DNA from 3 places in the Kribbella sp. DT2 genome. Region 1 is predicted to be linked to each of the others. Evidence: riboswitches for the same ligand, from Rfam matches in the RefSeq annotation. Region 1 holds a riboswitch; each other region holds the start of a gene.
The links. A riboswitch is a leader RNA that binds a small molecule or an ion and turns the genes downstream of it on or off. The one in region 1 is predicted to bind cobalamin.

Region 1 (4,825 bases):
CCGGCCGGAGAAGGGGCCGATGCGTACGGGGGTGCTCATAGTTCGGCCAGCCTTTGGCGGCGTACCAGCGCGATGAACAGCGGCGCTCCCACCAGCGCGGTGATGATGCCGACCTGGAGCTCGTCCGGTCTGACCACCAGGCGGCCGACCACGTCCGCGAGCAGCAGCAACGTCGGCGCGAGGACGAGTGAGTACGGCAGGATCCAGCGGTAGTCGGCGCCGACGATCGCCCGTGCGACATGCGGTACGGCGAGGCCGACGAAGCCGATCGGGCCGGCCATCGCGGTCGCCGTACCGGCCAGGAGCATGATCGCGAGGCCTGCGAGGACCCGGACCAGGCCGACCCGGGTGCCGAGGGTTGTCGCGAGCTCCTCACCCAATGCGAGCTGGTTGAGCGAGCGCCCGAGCACCAACGACAGAACGATGCCTAGGGCAATGAAGGACAATGCCTGGCCGACGATCGGGCCGGTCGCCATCGTGAGCGATCCGACCACCCAGAAGCGGAACTCGTTCAGCGTCGACAGATCGAGCAGCGTCGCCGCGGACGTGACCGACCCGAGCATGGCCGACAACGCCGCACCGGCCAGCGCGAGTTTGACCGGCGTCGCGCCGCCGCGCCCGAGGGCGCCGACGAGGTAGACCACGACGGTCGCCACCAGCGCGCCGCCCATCGCGAACCACACGTAGCCGGCCAGGCTCGTCACGCCGAAGACGCCGATCGCCGCGACGACGGCCACCGCGGCTCCGGCGTTGACGCCGAGGATCCCGGGGTCCGCCAACGCGTTGCGGGTGACGCCCTGCATCAGCGCGCCGGCCAAGCCGAGGGCCGCGCCGGCCATGAGGCCGGTGGCGGTCCGCGGCAGGCGTAAGTACCGGATCACGCGGTCGGTGTCGGAGCCGGTGAAGTCGGCCGCTGCCAGGTACACGTCCCGCGGCGCGAACCACTCGGTCCCGGCGAGCAAGGAGAGCAGCACGGCCGCCAGCAGTACGGCGAACGCGATCACGAGACCACCGGTCTTCGTCAGCCCACCCCGCAATAACCCCGGCCGGCCGGGAGCGCCTCGTCCGTCGCCTCCCCGCCGACCGTCGGCGCGCGGCGGACCATCGATTCCCCGCCGGCCACGAGGTCCCGGACGACCGTCAGCGACCTGGGCGGTCACTTGACCAGGTCGGGGTGGATGATCTTCGCGATCAGCTCGGTCGAGTTCGCGCCGCGAACGCCGGCCGAGTGGTGCGCGAACAACCACGGCACCACGTGCTTGTTCTTCACCGCCGTGAGGTTCGCGAACGCCGGGTTCTTCAGCAGCTTGTCGACGTCCGGCTGCCCCTGCGCCTCGGTCAGCGTCGCGTCGCAGCAACCGCTGATCAGCACGTAGTCCGGGTCGGCTTTGATGAACTCCTCGACACTGATCTTCACGTTCCGCTTCGAGGTCAGCCCCGCGAACGCGTTCACCCCACCGGCCTGCCTGATCAGCACCGTGCCGAAGTCCGGACCACCGGACACCGTCATCCCGCCGCCCTCGAGCCCAGGCCGCACGATCGCCACCGTCGGCTTGCCGGCGCCCTTCACCTTGGTCTCGACCGCCGCGATCCGCGCCTTCTGGTCCGCGATCACCTGCTCGGCTTTGTCGCTCGCGCCGAACAGCTTGCCGAGGTCGCGCAGGTCGGCGTACACGTTGTCCATCGAGACCGTCGACGGGTCGATCGCCTCGTCGCCCTTGCCGTCCGCGGTCGGGCAGAGCGGGCTGAAGATCCAGGTCTGCACGCCGAGGTCGGACAGCGACTTGCGGCTGCCGAAGCTGCCGTCACTGCCGGCCGCGTTGAAGATGTCGTTGAAGCCGGACAGCACGAAGTCCGGGTTCAGGCTGAGCAGTTCCTCGCGGCTCGGCATGTTCTTGTAGTACTTGCGGTCCCGCTGCGCACCGGCGTACTCGGGCAGCGGCTCGGAGTCGAGGAACGCGGTCCCGACCAGGCGGTCGGAGATACCCAGCGCGTGTGCCATCTCGATGGCCGGCTGGTACGCCGCGAACACCCGCCGCGGCGGGCCGTCGACAGCGACGTCGAGGCCGCAGTTCTTCACGGTCGTCGCGCTCGCGCTCGGACCTTCGTCGGCGCCGGCGCTTCCGCAGCCGGCGACCAGGGACAGGAAAACGGCAGCAAGCACTGCCTTGGGTACGACGGCCATGGCGACCGTTCCTCCAACACCTCGTGGACGGGACGCGTCGTGGCCGGTCTCCTGGCTGACGGGACGACCGCATCCGCCGAGCTGACCTTCCCAGCCCCTCCGGGCCAGTGGTCTCACACCTGGTGAACGCTCAGCGGACAATCCCGATCACAGTGGCGAGGGCCGCGCCGGTACTCCACCGGCTTCCCGAACACCACGACGGGCACACGGTAACCCACGCTGCGACCCGGTCGCAGCACACGGTCCAGGCGCGCGACCTCGCCCGGCTCCGCCGAGCCGGCGCGCCGGGCCGGACAGCCCAGAGGTCCGCCGGGAGTTCTTCGCGGCGAAGCGACGGCCGCTAGGCGTTCTTCGCCGTACGGGCCCGGTACGCCGCGACGGTCGTCCGGCTCGCGCACGCGTTGGAGCAGAAGCGGCGGGTCCGGTTCCGCGACTGGTCGACGAAGTAGTTGCCGCAGTTGGACGCGTCACACCGGCCCAGCGTCACCGAGGGGTCGCCCGCCGCGACCAGCGCGAGCTTGGCGGCGACCAACTGGCCGACCCAGCGCTTGGCCGGGGTGCCGTTGCGGCTGAAGTGGACGTGCCAGCCGCCGTCGTGGTCGGTCAGGTGCATGTCCGGCGGGTAGTCGCGCAGCAGGCGGTGCACGGCGTCGGGGGCAGCGCCGTCGACCGACTCGGCCAGCGCCGTACGGACGAGGTCCGGCAGGTCGCCGTACCGGCCGTCGGGCGGTGGAGCGATCTCGTGCTCCGCGAAGAACGCGGCGACGAGCTCGCCGTCGGGGTCGAGCGTGCCGGTGTTGGCCAGCTCGACCGCCAGCCGGGTCACGTTCCCAATGTAGTCACCGTATTGCACTTGACCCCCTACATCGCGCTGCTTACCGTAGGTATCATGCTAACTGATGCCACCTACATCGCTCGGCGCCTGCAACTGCTCGGGGAGTGGGACGCCGCGCTCGCCGTCCTGGGCCCGGACGCCGATCCCGAGCTGCGCGCGGAGATCGCTGTCGACCGCTGGTTCTTCCAGGTCGAGGGTCACGACGAGGCCGAGCAGGCGGTCGCGGCGCTCGATCCGACCTCGTCGACCGCGCACCTGCTGACGGCGCGACTGGCGTACAGCCGGCTGCTGTTCCAGCGCCCGCGCGCGGACGACCGGACTGTTGCTGAGGACAACTACCGTGCGGCGACCCGGACCGGGACCGAGCTGCAGCGCGGGTGGGCCGAGTACCACTGGGGCGTCCTGCTGGACAACATCGACGACGACGGAGCCGCCGCGATCCCGCGCTACGAGACCGCGCTCGAGATCGCGACGCGGACCGGCGACGGCCTCTTCGAGTCGTACATCATTCGGCACCTCGCACACCTGCAGGAGCCCGCCGAACGGATCGCGATGCTGCGCCGCTCGCTCCACCTGCGCGGCGCGCTCGGCGCCCGGCCGCAGACCATCGCCGCGCAGGCCGTGCTCGCCGAGGACCTTCCCGAGGACGATCCTGAGCGCGCGGAACTGCTGCGGACCTACCGTCCCGGCGCGGAGGAACTGCGGATCGGCTGGCTGCTGTCCGACGTGGTGAAGTAGGCGCGCGCCGCTTCGGTCAACGCGGCGGGCGGCGGCGCGGTCAGCGCGGCGGCGCATCAACGCGCGTGGAGCGGCGCGCGGCGGCGCGATCAGCACAGCGACGCATCAGCGCGTGAGCGGCGGCGCGGTCAGCGCGTGTAGAGCGGGGAGACGGCGAGGGCGAAGGCGACCATGTCGTCGGTCTTCACCTTGGCGCCGGGCAGCGGGACCAGGTCGGCGATCTTGTCCGTCCCGACGCGGATCGTCCCGCGCCCGGTGGCCGTGTCGACGTACCCCTCGTCACCCAACGGAACGGACTGCGACGTCGGCGCCTTGCGGACCGACGCCATCGCGGCCGCCGCGTCGGCCATCCGGCGAGCCGTCGAGTAGACCACGGCGGTCGAGGTGATCCAGCCGCAGACGAGATCGCCCGCCGCCGTCTCGCTGTCCCGCCGCGCCGTCGCCGTGGTACCCATGACCTTCGCGGCCGCGTTCGACCCGCGCTCGCACTCCTCACGAGTGATCAACGGCGCCGCCTCCGGCAACCCGGCCGCCTGCCTGGCCGCCTCCTGCGCCAGTACGACGTACTTGGTCTGCGTCGCCACCGGACCCTCGACCTTGTAGAGACGGGTCCCCAGCAGGAACACCGCGAACTTGCTCGTCCCGTAACCGCCCTGCCCGACCGCGATCGCACGCGCCGGCTCGGCCTTCGTCGCGGCGTACGCCTGCTGAGCCGCCGTCAGCTCTTCCCTGGTCGCCGGCAGCACCGACACCCCGAGCCGAAGCACCGGCCCACTCGGACTCGCGCTCAACGCCAACTGGCAGATGTCGAAGCTCGGCACCCCGATCTCCGCCGGCACCGCCTTCGGCTGGATCCTCACCACCGGTACGGCGAGCGTCGCCTGCACCAGCGCCTGGTTCATCCGCACGCACAACGTGTCCGCGACCTTCGACTCCGGCGGCACACTCGGCGTCCCCGACGGCGACACGCTCGGCGACTCGGTCGGCGCCGTACTGACCGACACCAACGGCGGCACATTCGGCGCGGTCTCGCCAACGCCACCGCCGCATCCGCTCAGTGCGAGCAG
Region 2 (4,825 bases), on a different contig from region 1:
AGGGAGCTCCACCCAGCCCGCCTCCGGAGCGGGATCAGATCAGGCCGGCTTGGTCGCCTTCAGCGCGAACAGCAACGGGATCCGTGGCGCATCGTCCGGCAGGCGCCACCAGCCTTCCGGGGTCTGGACCATCGACGGCCAGCGCGGCCACTGCAGCACCTCGGACTCGCGCAAACTGTCGATCCGCAATCCAGCCGCGGACAACGTGGTGACCACCTCACCCAGCCCGTGCATCCACTCGTAACTGGTATTGCGTCCCGGGACCTCGTCGCCGGTATAAGTGACCGTCGACTCGTGCGCGATCGCGCCCCGGCCCTCCAGATAGTCGTTGCGCAGCACCAACTCGTCGGACTCACCAGGCAACCCGACCGGGCGCAACGAGTTCAGCAGCGGATGGAACTCGACGATGTAGACGGACCCACCAGGCTTGAGCAGACCGGTGACAACCTCGGCCCACTTCGGCAGGTCCGGCAGGTAGCAGAGGGCGCCCTTGCCGGTGTACACGACGTCGAACCGCCGGTCCCCCAGCGCCTCGACCGCGTCGTACACATTGGCGTGCACGTAGTCGATCTCGACCCCGGCCTCCGTCGCCAGCCGGCGAGCCTCGTCGAGCGACCGCGCCGACAGGTCCAGCCCGGCCGTCCGCGCACCCCGCTGAGCGAAGGCGATCGTCTCCGTCCCCAGATGGCACTGCAGATGGACGACGTCACGGCCACCCAGCTCCCCCAGGTCGGCCCACTCGTAGTCGGCGAACCAGAAGTCCGCCGGCCGTTCGTAGAACTTGCTCGCGGCGTGCAGCGGCGCCCGCGCGTCCCAGTCCGCCTCGTTGGCCGCCACCTGCGTCAGCTCGTCCGCGTCCAGCGCCACCGGCTTCTCCTTCTGTCGCCTGGCCCGGTCCTCGTCCTCCCAGTCTCTCCAGGCCCAGGTCCAGGCATCACCACTCAGGCTCATCTCGACTCACCCGGCGTCACGCGTTTCCCCCTCGGAAGCAGTCCCGCGAGCAGTTACCGCGCCCCCGGACCCTCCCGAGAGCGTTCCCCCAGCGCTGCTCACCCAGCGTGACTCTACTCCCGTCGGCCACGCTGAGTAATCACGTTTGGGTCTCACTCCACACCAGCTCCCCGGTCGCGCTCGCATTAACAGTCGACCACCGGAAGCACCAGCACCGACACGCTGTGCTGATTGACTTTCCGGCGTTCTCTCGACCACAATTCGAACACATGTTCGAAGCAAGAACAAACCGCGGGGAATCGGGGAGCGTGAGGATCTGTGATGCCGGAACCGTTCGACTGGGACATTCTGGAGCGACCGTCGGCGATGGCGATGGTGCGGGGCCAGCTCGGTTTCAGCTGGATGGTGCTGGCCCAGCGGCTGGCGGCACTGACCGACGACGAGTACTTCTGGAGACCGAGCGCGGAGGCGCTGACCGTCGTACGGCGACGGCATGCCGGCCGCTTCCGGTCGCTCGGATCGGGTGAGTGGGTGGCGCAGTGGCCGGACGAGCCGGACCATCGCGGGCCGCGGACGATCGCCTGGCTGATCGCGCACCTGACCGAGACGTTCTTCGAGCGCTGGGAGTGGACCTTCGGCGAGCGGATCCAGGGCCGCACGGACATCACGCTGCACGGGAACGCCCAGGACGCGGTCGCCTGGCTGACCCACTGGGTCGACGCGTGGCAGGACTCGATCGCCGCGCTGGACGAGGAGCAGGTGATGACGGTCGGTCTCAGCCAGGCCACCGAACTGGACGCCGCGGAGCCCTTCGGCCACGTCGTCCTGCGGCTCAACCGGGAGCTGATCCATCACGGATCGGAGATCATGACGCTACGGGACCTCCATGCGCTGGCCGCCTGAAACCACTAGATGTGCGACACGCGGCGCGTCGAGGCACTACATGTCGGGGTCTACCGCTAGTGTTCTGCGTGCTGGTGGTTCTGCCCGGGTGACGCGACCAAGCGCGGCCGGGCCGAGGCAACAGGGGAATCCGGTGCGAGTCCGGAACTGCCCCGCAACGGTGAGCGGACAGGTCGTCCGCGAGTCCGAGTACCTGCCACCGGTGCGCGTACCGCCGGTACGCGTTGGTCCGAGACCTCGTGGGTGGGTCGGTGGGCGTCAAGGCGGCCGTACTCGCCGTGCTGCCCTGCGTCGCGCGCTCTTCCCCAGGTCATGGTCCCCCGGAACTCGCGTGGAGAGAGCGCCTGTGACCATCGTTTCGTCGTCGCCGCCCGCATCGGGCACCGTGCCCGACCCGTCGGCGTCCCAGCTGACCGTCGTCCGCCGTGACGGCACCAGCACCGCATTCGACCCGACCAAGATCGCGGTCGCCGTGAGCAAGGCCTTCCTGGCCGTCGAGGGCGCCGAGGCCGGCACCAGTCACCGGGTCCGTGACCTGGTGACCGACCTGACCGCCCGCGTCGTGACGGCGCTGACCAGCCGCGGCGACGCACGGCGCAGCGTTCAGGTCGAGGACATCCAGGACCAGGTCGAGCTGGCTCTGATGCGCGCGGGAGAGCATCAGGTCGCCCGCGCCTACGTGCTGTACCGCGAAGAGCGCACCAAAGCCCGGACGCCGTCCGACCCGACCGGCGTGACCGAGACACCGGTCATCACTTTCCGTAGCGCCGACGGTAGCAGAGCGCCACTGGACGTCGCCCGTCTCCGGCTGGTGATCGCCGAGGCGGCCGCCGGTCTGGACGCCGTCGACCCCGAGCAGATCCTCGACGAGACGCTCAGCTCCTGCTACGACGGCATCGCCCAGCACGAGGTCGAGCTCGCCCTGGTGATGGCCGCCCGCTCGTACGTCGAGACCGAGCCGCAGTACAGCCAGGCCGCCGCGCGCCTGCTGCTCGACCAGATCCGTCGCGAGACGCTCGGCCGTGTGCACGGCGAGCCCCGGCAGGCGACCCAGGCCGACATGAGCACGGCGTACGCCGAGTACTTCCCGCGCTACCTCAGCACCGGGATCGAGGCCGGGCTGCTCGACCCCGAGCTGGCCACCTTCGACCTCGCCCGGCTGGCCGCGGCGATCAGGCCCGAGCGCGACCTGGACTTCGCGTTCCTCGGCCTGCAGACCCTCTACGACCGGTACCTGCTGCACATCGACAAGGTCCGGTTCGAGCTGCCGCAGGCGTTCTACCTGCGGGTCGCGATGGGCATGGCGCTCAAGGAGGACGACCGGGAGACCCGGGCGCTGGAGTTCTACGAGCTGCTCAGCTCGTTCCGCTTCATGTCGTCGACGCCGACCCTGTTCAACTCCGGTACGACGCGGCCGCAGCTGTCGTCGTGCTTCCTGACCACGGTCGACGACGACCTGTCCGGCATCTTCGCCGGCATCCGCAACAACGCGCTCCTGGCCAAGTACTCCGGCGGCCTGGGCAACGACTGGACCCCGGTCCGCGGCATCGGCGCCAAGATCCGCGGTACGAACGGCGAGTCCCAGGGCGTCGTCCCGTTCCTGAAGATCGCCAACGACACTGCTGTAGCAGTCAATCAAGGCGGAAAACGGAAGGGCGCGGTCTGTGCGTACCTCGAGACCTGGCACATGGACATCGAGGAGTTCCTCGACCTGCGCAAGAACACCGGCGACGAGCGCCGCCGGACCCATGACATGAACACCGCGAACTGGGTGCCCGACCTGTTCCTGCAGCGGGTCGAGGCCGGTGGCGACTGGACGCTGTTCTCCCCCGACGAGGTCCCGGACCTGCACGACCTGTACGGCGCGGCGTTCAGGACGGCGTACGAGAACTACGAGGCCGCTGCCGACCGTGGTGAGATCCGGGTGTTCCGGCGGGTCAAGGCGGTCGACCTGTGGCGCCGGATGTTGACCGTGCTGTTCGAGACCGGCCACCCGTGGATCACCTTCAAGGACGCCTGCAACCTGCGCTCCCCGCAGCAGCACGACGGCGTGGTGCACTCCTCGAACCTGTGCACCGAGATCACGCTGAACACGACCGTCGACGAGACCGCCGTCTGCAACCTCGGCTCGGTCAACCTGGTTGCCCATCTGACCGAGACCGGTCTGGACGCGGACCTGCTGCGCGACACGGTGAAGACCGCGGTCCGGATGCTCGACAACGTGATCGACGTGAACTTCTACACCACGCCGGAGTCGGAGCGGGCCAACCAGCGGCACCGCCCGGTCGGCCTCGGCCTGATGGGCTTCGCCGACGCGCTGTTCGCGCTGCGCATCCCGTACTCGTCCGACGCCTCCGTCGAGTTCGCCGACGTCTCGATGGAGGCGATCAGCTACCACGCGATCGAGGCCTCGACCGAACTGGCCGCCGAGCGCGGGACGTACCAGACGTACGACGGTTCGCTATGGAGCCAGGGCGTCCTGCCGATCGACTCGCTCGAGCTGCTGCGGACGGCGCGCAACGGCGACGTCCAGCTGGACACCGGCCGGACGCTCGACTGGGAGGCGCTGCGCGCGAAGGTGCTGAAGGACGGCATGCGCAACTCCAACGTGCTAGCGATCGCGCCGACCGCGACGATCTCCAACATCTGCGGGGTCAGCCAGTCGATCGAACCGACGTACAGCAACCTGTTCGTGAAGTCGAACATGTCCGGTGAGTTCACCGTCGCCAACCCGTACCTGGTCGCCGACCTGAAGGCGCGCGGGCTGTGGGACCAGGTGATGGTGTCGGACCTCAAGTACCACGACGGCGTGCTGAGCCGGATCGAGCGGATCCCGGCCGACCTGCGCGCGCTGTACGCGATCGCGTTCGAGATCGAGCCGCTGTGGCTGATCAAGGCGGCGTCGCGGCGGCAGAAGTGGATCGACCAGGCGCAGTCGCTCAACCTCTACATGTCGGCCCCGTCCGGCAAG
Region 3 (4,825 bases), on a different contig from region 1:
GCGAGGCAGTCGAGATAGCGCCGGCCGCCGGTGTCGGTGACCCAGGCCCCCTCGGCGTGAGCGATGGTGACCGGCAGTGGGTGGTAGTTGTGTGCGCCGTACTGCTCTTCCAGCCTCACCGGGTCGGTCACGGATCGCTTCCCTTCGTCGGTAACAGGTAGTACAGGAGAGCATATCCTGTACTACCTGCTACTGAGGTCAGCCGAGCTGTTCGCGGACGGCGCGGGCCGCGCCGACCAGGTGGTCGAGGGAGTCGCGGACCTCGGGCCAGCCGCGGGTCTTCAGGCCGCAGTCGGGATTGACCCACAGGCGCTCGGCCGGGATCGCGGCCAGACCCTTCTGCAGCAGTGAGACGACCTCGGGCGTGCCGGGGACGCGCGGGGAGTGGATGTCGTAGACGCCGGGACCGACGCCGCGCGGGTAGCCGGCGTTGCCGAGCTCGTGGGCGACCTGCATGTGCGAGCGGGCCGCTTCGAGGCTCGCGACGTCGGCCTCCATCTCGTCCAGCGCGTTCAGGATGTCGCCGAACTCCACGTAACACATGTGCGTGTGGATCTGCGTGTCCGCCCGGACGCCGCTGGTCGTCAGCCGGAACACCTCGGTGCCCCAACTCAGGTACGCCGCACGGTCGGCCTGCCGCAGCGGCAGGGTCTCGCGCAGCGCCGGCTCGTCGACCTGGATCACCGCGGCACCGGCCGCCTCGAGATCGTTGACCTCGTCCCGCAACGCCAGCGCGACCTGGCGTGCGGTGTCGCTGCGCGGCTGGTCGTCGCGGACGAACGACCACGCGAGCATCGTGACCGGACCGGTCAGCATGCCCTTGACCGGACGCTCGGTCTGCAGCTGTGCGTACGCCCACCAGCGGACCGTCATCGGCTCCGGCCGCGAGATGTCGCCGACCAGGACCGGCGGCCGGACGTACCGGGTGCCGTACGACTGGACCCAGCCGTGCTGCGTCGCCAAGTACCCGTCGAGCTGCTCGGCGAAGTACTGGACCATGTCGTTGCGCTCGGGCTCACCGTGCACGAGCACGTCCAGCCCGGCCTTCTCCTGGAACGCGAGCACCTCCTGGATCTCGGCCTCGATCCGCTGGTCGTACTGCGTCGCGTCGATCCGTCCGGCGCGCAGGTCGGCGCGCGCCGTCCGCAGCTCGGTGGTCTGCGGGAACGACCCGACAGTCGTTGTCGGGAGCAACGGCAGGCCGAGCCGTGCCTGCTGGGCGGCGCTGCGTTCGGCGTACGGCGTGGAGCGGCGACTGTCCGCGTCGGTGACCGCTGCGACCCGCGCCCGGACGTCGGGGTTGTTCGTCAGTGCCGAAGCGCTCCGGGAGTCCAGCGCGGCCCGGTTCGCGTTCAGCTGGTCGGCGATCGCCTCGGCGCCTTCGGTGAAGCCGAGCGTCAGCGTCGCGATCTCGGCGGACTTCTGCCGGGCGAACGCCAGCCAGCGCGCGACCTCCGGGTCGACGCCGTCCTCGGCCGTGACGTCGTACGGGACGTGCAGCAGGGAGCACGACGCACTGACGTCGACCTGACCGGCCAGCGAGCGCAGCCGGGTCAGCGTGGCGAGCGACTTGGTGAGATCGTTGATCCAGATGTTGCGGCCGTTGACCACGCCCGCGACGAGCCGTTTCGAGCGCACCTCGGAGGCCGCGACCAGGTCGTCGAGGTTGCCCTCCGCGGGACCGGTGAAGTCGATCGCCAGACCCTCGACCGGCGACTTGGCCAGCACCGGCAGCGCCTTGCCGAGCCGGTCGAAGTACGACGCGACGAGCAGCCGCGGGCGATCGGTCAGACCACCCAGTACGGCGTACGCGCGGGCCGTCAGGTCGAGCTCATCGGCCGAGCGGTCCTGGACCAGCGCCGGCTCGTCCAGCTGCACCCAGCCGGCGCCGGCGGCGCGCAGGTCCGCGAGCACTTCGGCGTACACGGGGAGGATCTTGTCGAGCAGCGACAGCGGCTCGAAGTGCTCGTCGACGCCCGGCGCCGGCTTGGCCAGCAGTAGGTAGGCGATCGGGCCGACGACGACCGGGCGCGCGGTCAGCCCGAGGTCGAGCGCTTCGCGAAGCTCGGCGACCTGCTTGCTGGTGTCGGCGGTGAAGGTGCTGTCGGGGCCGAGCTCGGGGACCAGGTAGTGGTAGTTGGTGTCGAACCACTTGGTCATCTCCAGCGGCGCGACCTCCTGGGTGCCGCGGGCCATCGCGAAGTACCCGTCCAGCGGGTCCGCGGCCACAGCGGCCCGGTGCCGCTCGGGGATCGCGCCGAGCAGGACCGACGTGTCGAGCACGTGGTCGTAGTACGAGAAGTCGCCGGTCGGGACCTCGTCGATGCCGTCGGCAGCGAGCTGCTGCCAGTTGGCCTTGCGCAGGCCGGCCGCGGTCTGCCGGAGGGCGTCCGCGCTGACGGTGCCCTTCCAGTAGCCCTCGACGGCCTTCTTCAGTTCACGGCTCTGGCCCTGACGCGGGTAGCCGTACACGGTGGACCGTGCTGCTGACTGGGTGTTCAAGTGTCTCTCCTTGGCGAGGCAGTCTCGAAGACCCCGGACCTCAGGAGAACGACGGCAGGCGCGACGGGTCGCGCACGGCCGACCTTCCCACGAGGTCACGCGGTCACCGCCGTACGACGACGCACGGCGGGCAGAGGCAGGTCTTCGGACTCGCGGGCGCGTCTGGCTCCAGACACCTACTGGCCGTCGCTTCCCAGACCGGTCCTCCGGTCCAGTGCTGATGACGGCGGTCGTTCCCACTCACCGCTGCGGGGCAGTCCCGGATTTCCACCGGGTTCCCTCTTACGACGACCCGACTGGCGACCGGGCCGAACCACTGCGTCTCCACTTTCTCACAGAACTCTCACAGCACGACGCGAGTGTGATCGGTCTGCCAGCCAGGCTGATTTGGTTCAATGCGCGCGTGAACAGGCTGACGCGATGAGCACCGACCACGTGGACGGCCGCGTGCAGTCCCGGACGCTGCTGACGATCGGTGCCCTCGGCGTGGTCTTCGGGGACATCGGCACGAGCCCGATCTACACGATCCAGACCGTGTTCAACCCCGGCGACCCGCACCCGGTGCCGGTCTCGGCCGACAGCGTGTTCGGGATCGTGTCGCTCATCTTCTGGGCGGTCACGATCATCGTGACGATCAAGTACGTGCTGCTGGTGCTGCGCGCGGACAACCACGGCGAGGGCGGCATCCTCGCGCTGATCACACTGATCCGTAGCCACGGCACCAACGGCAGCCGCCGGACCAAGGTGATCCTGGCCGGGCTCGGCATCTTCGGCGCGTCGCTGTTCTTCGGCGACTCGATGATCACGCCGGCCATCTCGGTGTTGTCCGCGGTCGAGGGTCTCAAGGTCGTCGAGCCCGGGCTGGACTCGTACGTCGTACCGATCACCGCGACGATCATCGTCGTCCTGTTCACGCTGCAGCGGCTCGGCACCGGCCGGATCGGGCGGTCGTTCGGCGTCGTGATGGTGATCTGGTTCGTCACCATCGGCGCGGCCGGGATCGGTGGCATCACCCGCCACCCGGAGATCCTGAAGGCCCTGTCGCCGACGTACGCGCTGGGCTTCCTGACCAACGACTTCGGGCACGCCTTCTTCGCGCTGGCCGCGGTCGTGCTCGCGATCACCGGCGCCGAGGCCCTGTACGCCGACCTCGGGCACTTCGGCCGCGCGCCGATCACCCGGGCCTGGCTGATCCTCGTGTTCCCGGCGTGCGTCCTGAGCTACCTCGGGCAGGGCGCGCTGGTGCTCAAGGACCAGTCGTCGATCAGCAGCCCGTTCTTCCTGCTCGTGCCCGAGTGGGGGAGGATCCCGCTGGTCCTGCTCGCCACCGCCGCGACGGTGATCGCGTCCCAGGCCGTCATCACCGGCGCGTTCTCGGTCGCCCGCCAGGCGGTGCAGCTCGGGTACCTGCCGCGGCTGCGGATCCTGCACACGTCGGACGAGACGATCGGCCAGATCTACGTGCCGTGGATCAACTGGGCGCTGATGATCTCGGTGCTCACGCTGGTCTTCGCGTTCCAGACCTCGGCCGCGCTCGCCTTCGCCTTCGGGATGGCGGTCACCGCCACGGTCACGATCAACACCGTGCTGTTCTTCTACATCGTCCGCAAGCAGTGGGGCAAGCCGATGTGGGTGGTGATCGGCGGAGGAGCGGTGTTCCTGTCGATCGAGCTGCTGTTCCTCGCGGCGAACCTGACCAAGCTCGTGCACGGCGCCTGGCTGCCGCTGCTGATCGGGATCACGGTCTTCACCGTGCTCACCACCTGGCAGCGCGGGCGCGCTCTGGTCACCGCGCGGCGCGAGCGTCAGGAAGGCTCACTGACGACGTTCGTCAACGAGCTGCACGACGCGCGGCCGCCGCTGCGCCGGGTGCCCGGGACGGCGGTCTTCCTGAACCGGGGCAAGGACACCGTGCCGCTGGCGATGCGCGCGAACGTCGAGCACAACCACATCCTGCACGAGAACGTCGTGATCCTGTCGATCGAGACCGAGCCGGTGCCGTCGGTCCCGGACACCGAGCGGATCACGATCGACGACCTCGGGTTCGACGACGACCGGATCGTGCACGTGACGGCCCGGTTCGGCTACGTCCAGACCCCGGACGTGGCCGCCGTACTGCGGCTGGCCGCGGAGCAGAGCTCCGAGGTGGCCTCGATCGATCTGAGCGACACGTCGTACTTCCTGTCGACGATCGAGCTGCGGCTCGGTGAGCACCCGGACATGGCGCGCTGGCGCAGCCGGCTGTTCGTGGCGACCTCGCACATCAGCGCGGACGCCGCCGAGTACTTCGGTCTGCCCCGCGACCGCGTGGTCATCATGGGCT

Region 2: linked by a shared signal. The riboswitch ahead of ACLQ2O_RS35265 (ribonucleoside-diphosphate reductase subunit alpha) and the one ahead of ACLQ2O_RS37655 (ABC transporter substrate-binding protein) in region 1 are both predicted to bind cobalamin.
Region 3: linked by a shared signal. The riboswitch ahead of metE (5-methyltetrahydropteroyltriglutamate--homocysteine S-methyltransferase) and the one ahead of ACLQ2O_RS37655 (ABC transporter substrate-binding protein) in region 1 are both predicted to bind cobalamin.

Annotation. Positions count from the first base shown of each region.
Region 1 covers NZ_JBNCLH010000012.1:98,558-103,382, reverse strand. Annotated here, with positions in the region: gene ACLQ2O_RS37665 (FecCD family ABC transporter permease) at 1-39, opposite strand, end outside; gene ACLQ2O_RS37660 (FecCD family ABC transporter permease) at 36-1,004, opposite strand; gene ACLQ2O_RS37655 (ABC transporter substrate-binding protein) at 1,157-2,185, opposite strand; cobalamin riboswitch at 2,210-2,398, opposite strand; gene ACLQ2O_RS37650 (CGNR zinc finger domain-containing protein) at 2,526-3,011, opposite strand; gene ACLQ2O_RS37645 (hypothetical protein) at 3,075-3,758, shown strand; gene ACLQ2O_RS37640 (hypothetical protein) at 3,887-4,825, opposite strand, start outside.
Region 2 covers NZ_JBNCLH010000010.1:232,337-237,161, forward strand. Annotated here, with positions in the region: gene ACLQ2O_RS35255 (class I SAM-dependent methyltransferase) at 40-951, opposite strand; gene ACLQ2O_RS35260 (DinB family protein) at 1,273-1,854, shown strand; cobalamin riboswitch at 1,913-2,069, shown strand; gene ACLQ2O_RS35265 (ribonucleoside-diphosphate reductase subunit alpha) at 2,201-4,825, shown strand, end outside.
Region 3 covers NZ_JBNCLH010000002.1:789,770-794,594, forward strand. Annotated here, with positions in the region: gene rocD (ornithine--oxo-acid transaminase) at 1-131, opposite strand, end outside; gene metE (5-methyltetrahydropteroyltriglutamate--homocysteine S-methyltransferase) at 199-2,502, opposite strand; cobalamin riboswitch at 2,621-2,835, opposite strand; gene ACLQ2O_RS12475 (potassium transporter Kup) at 2,923-4,825, shown strand, end outside.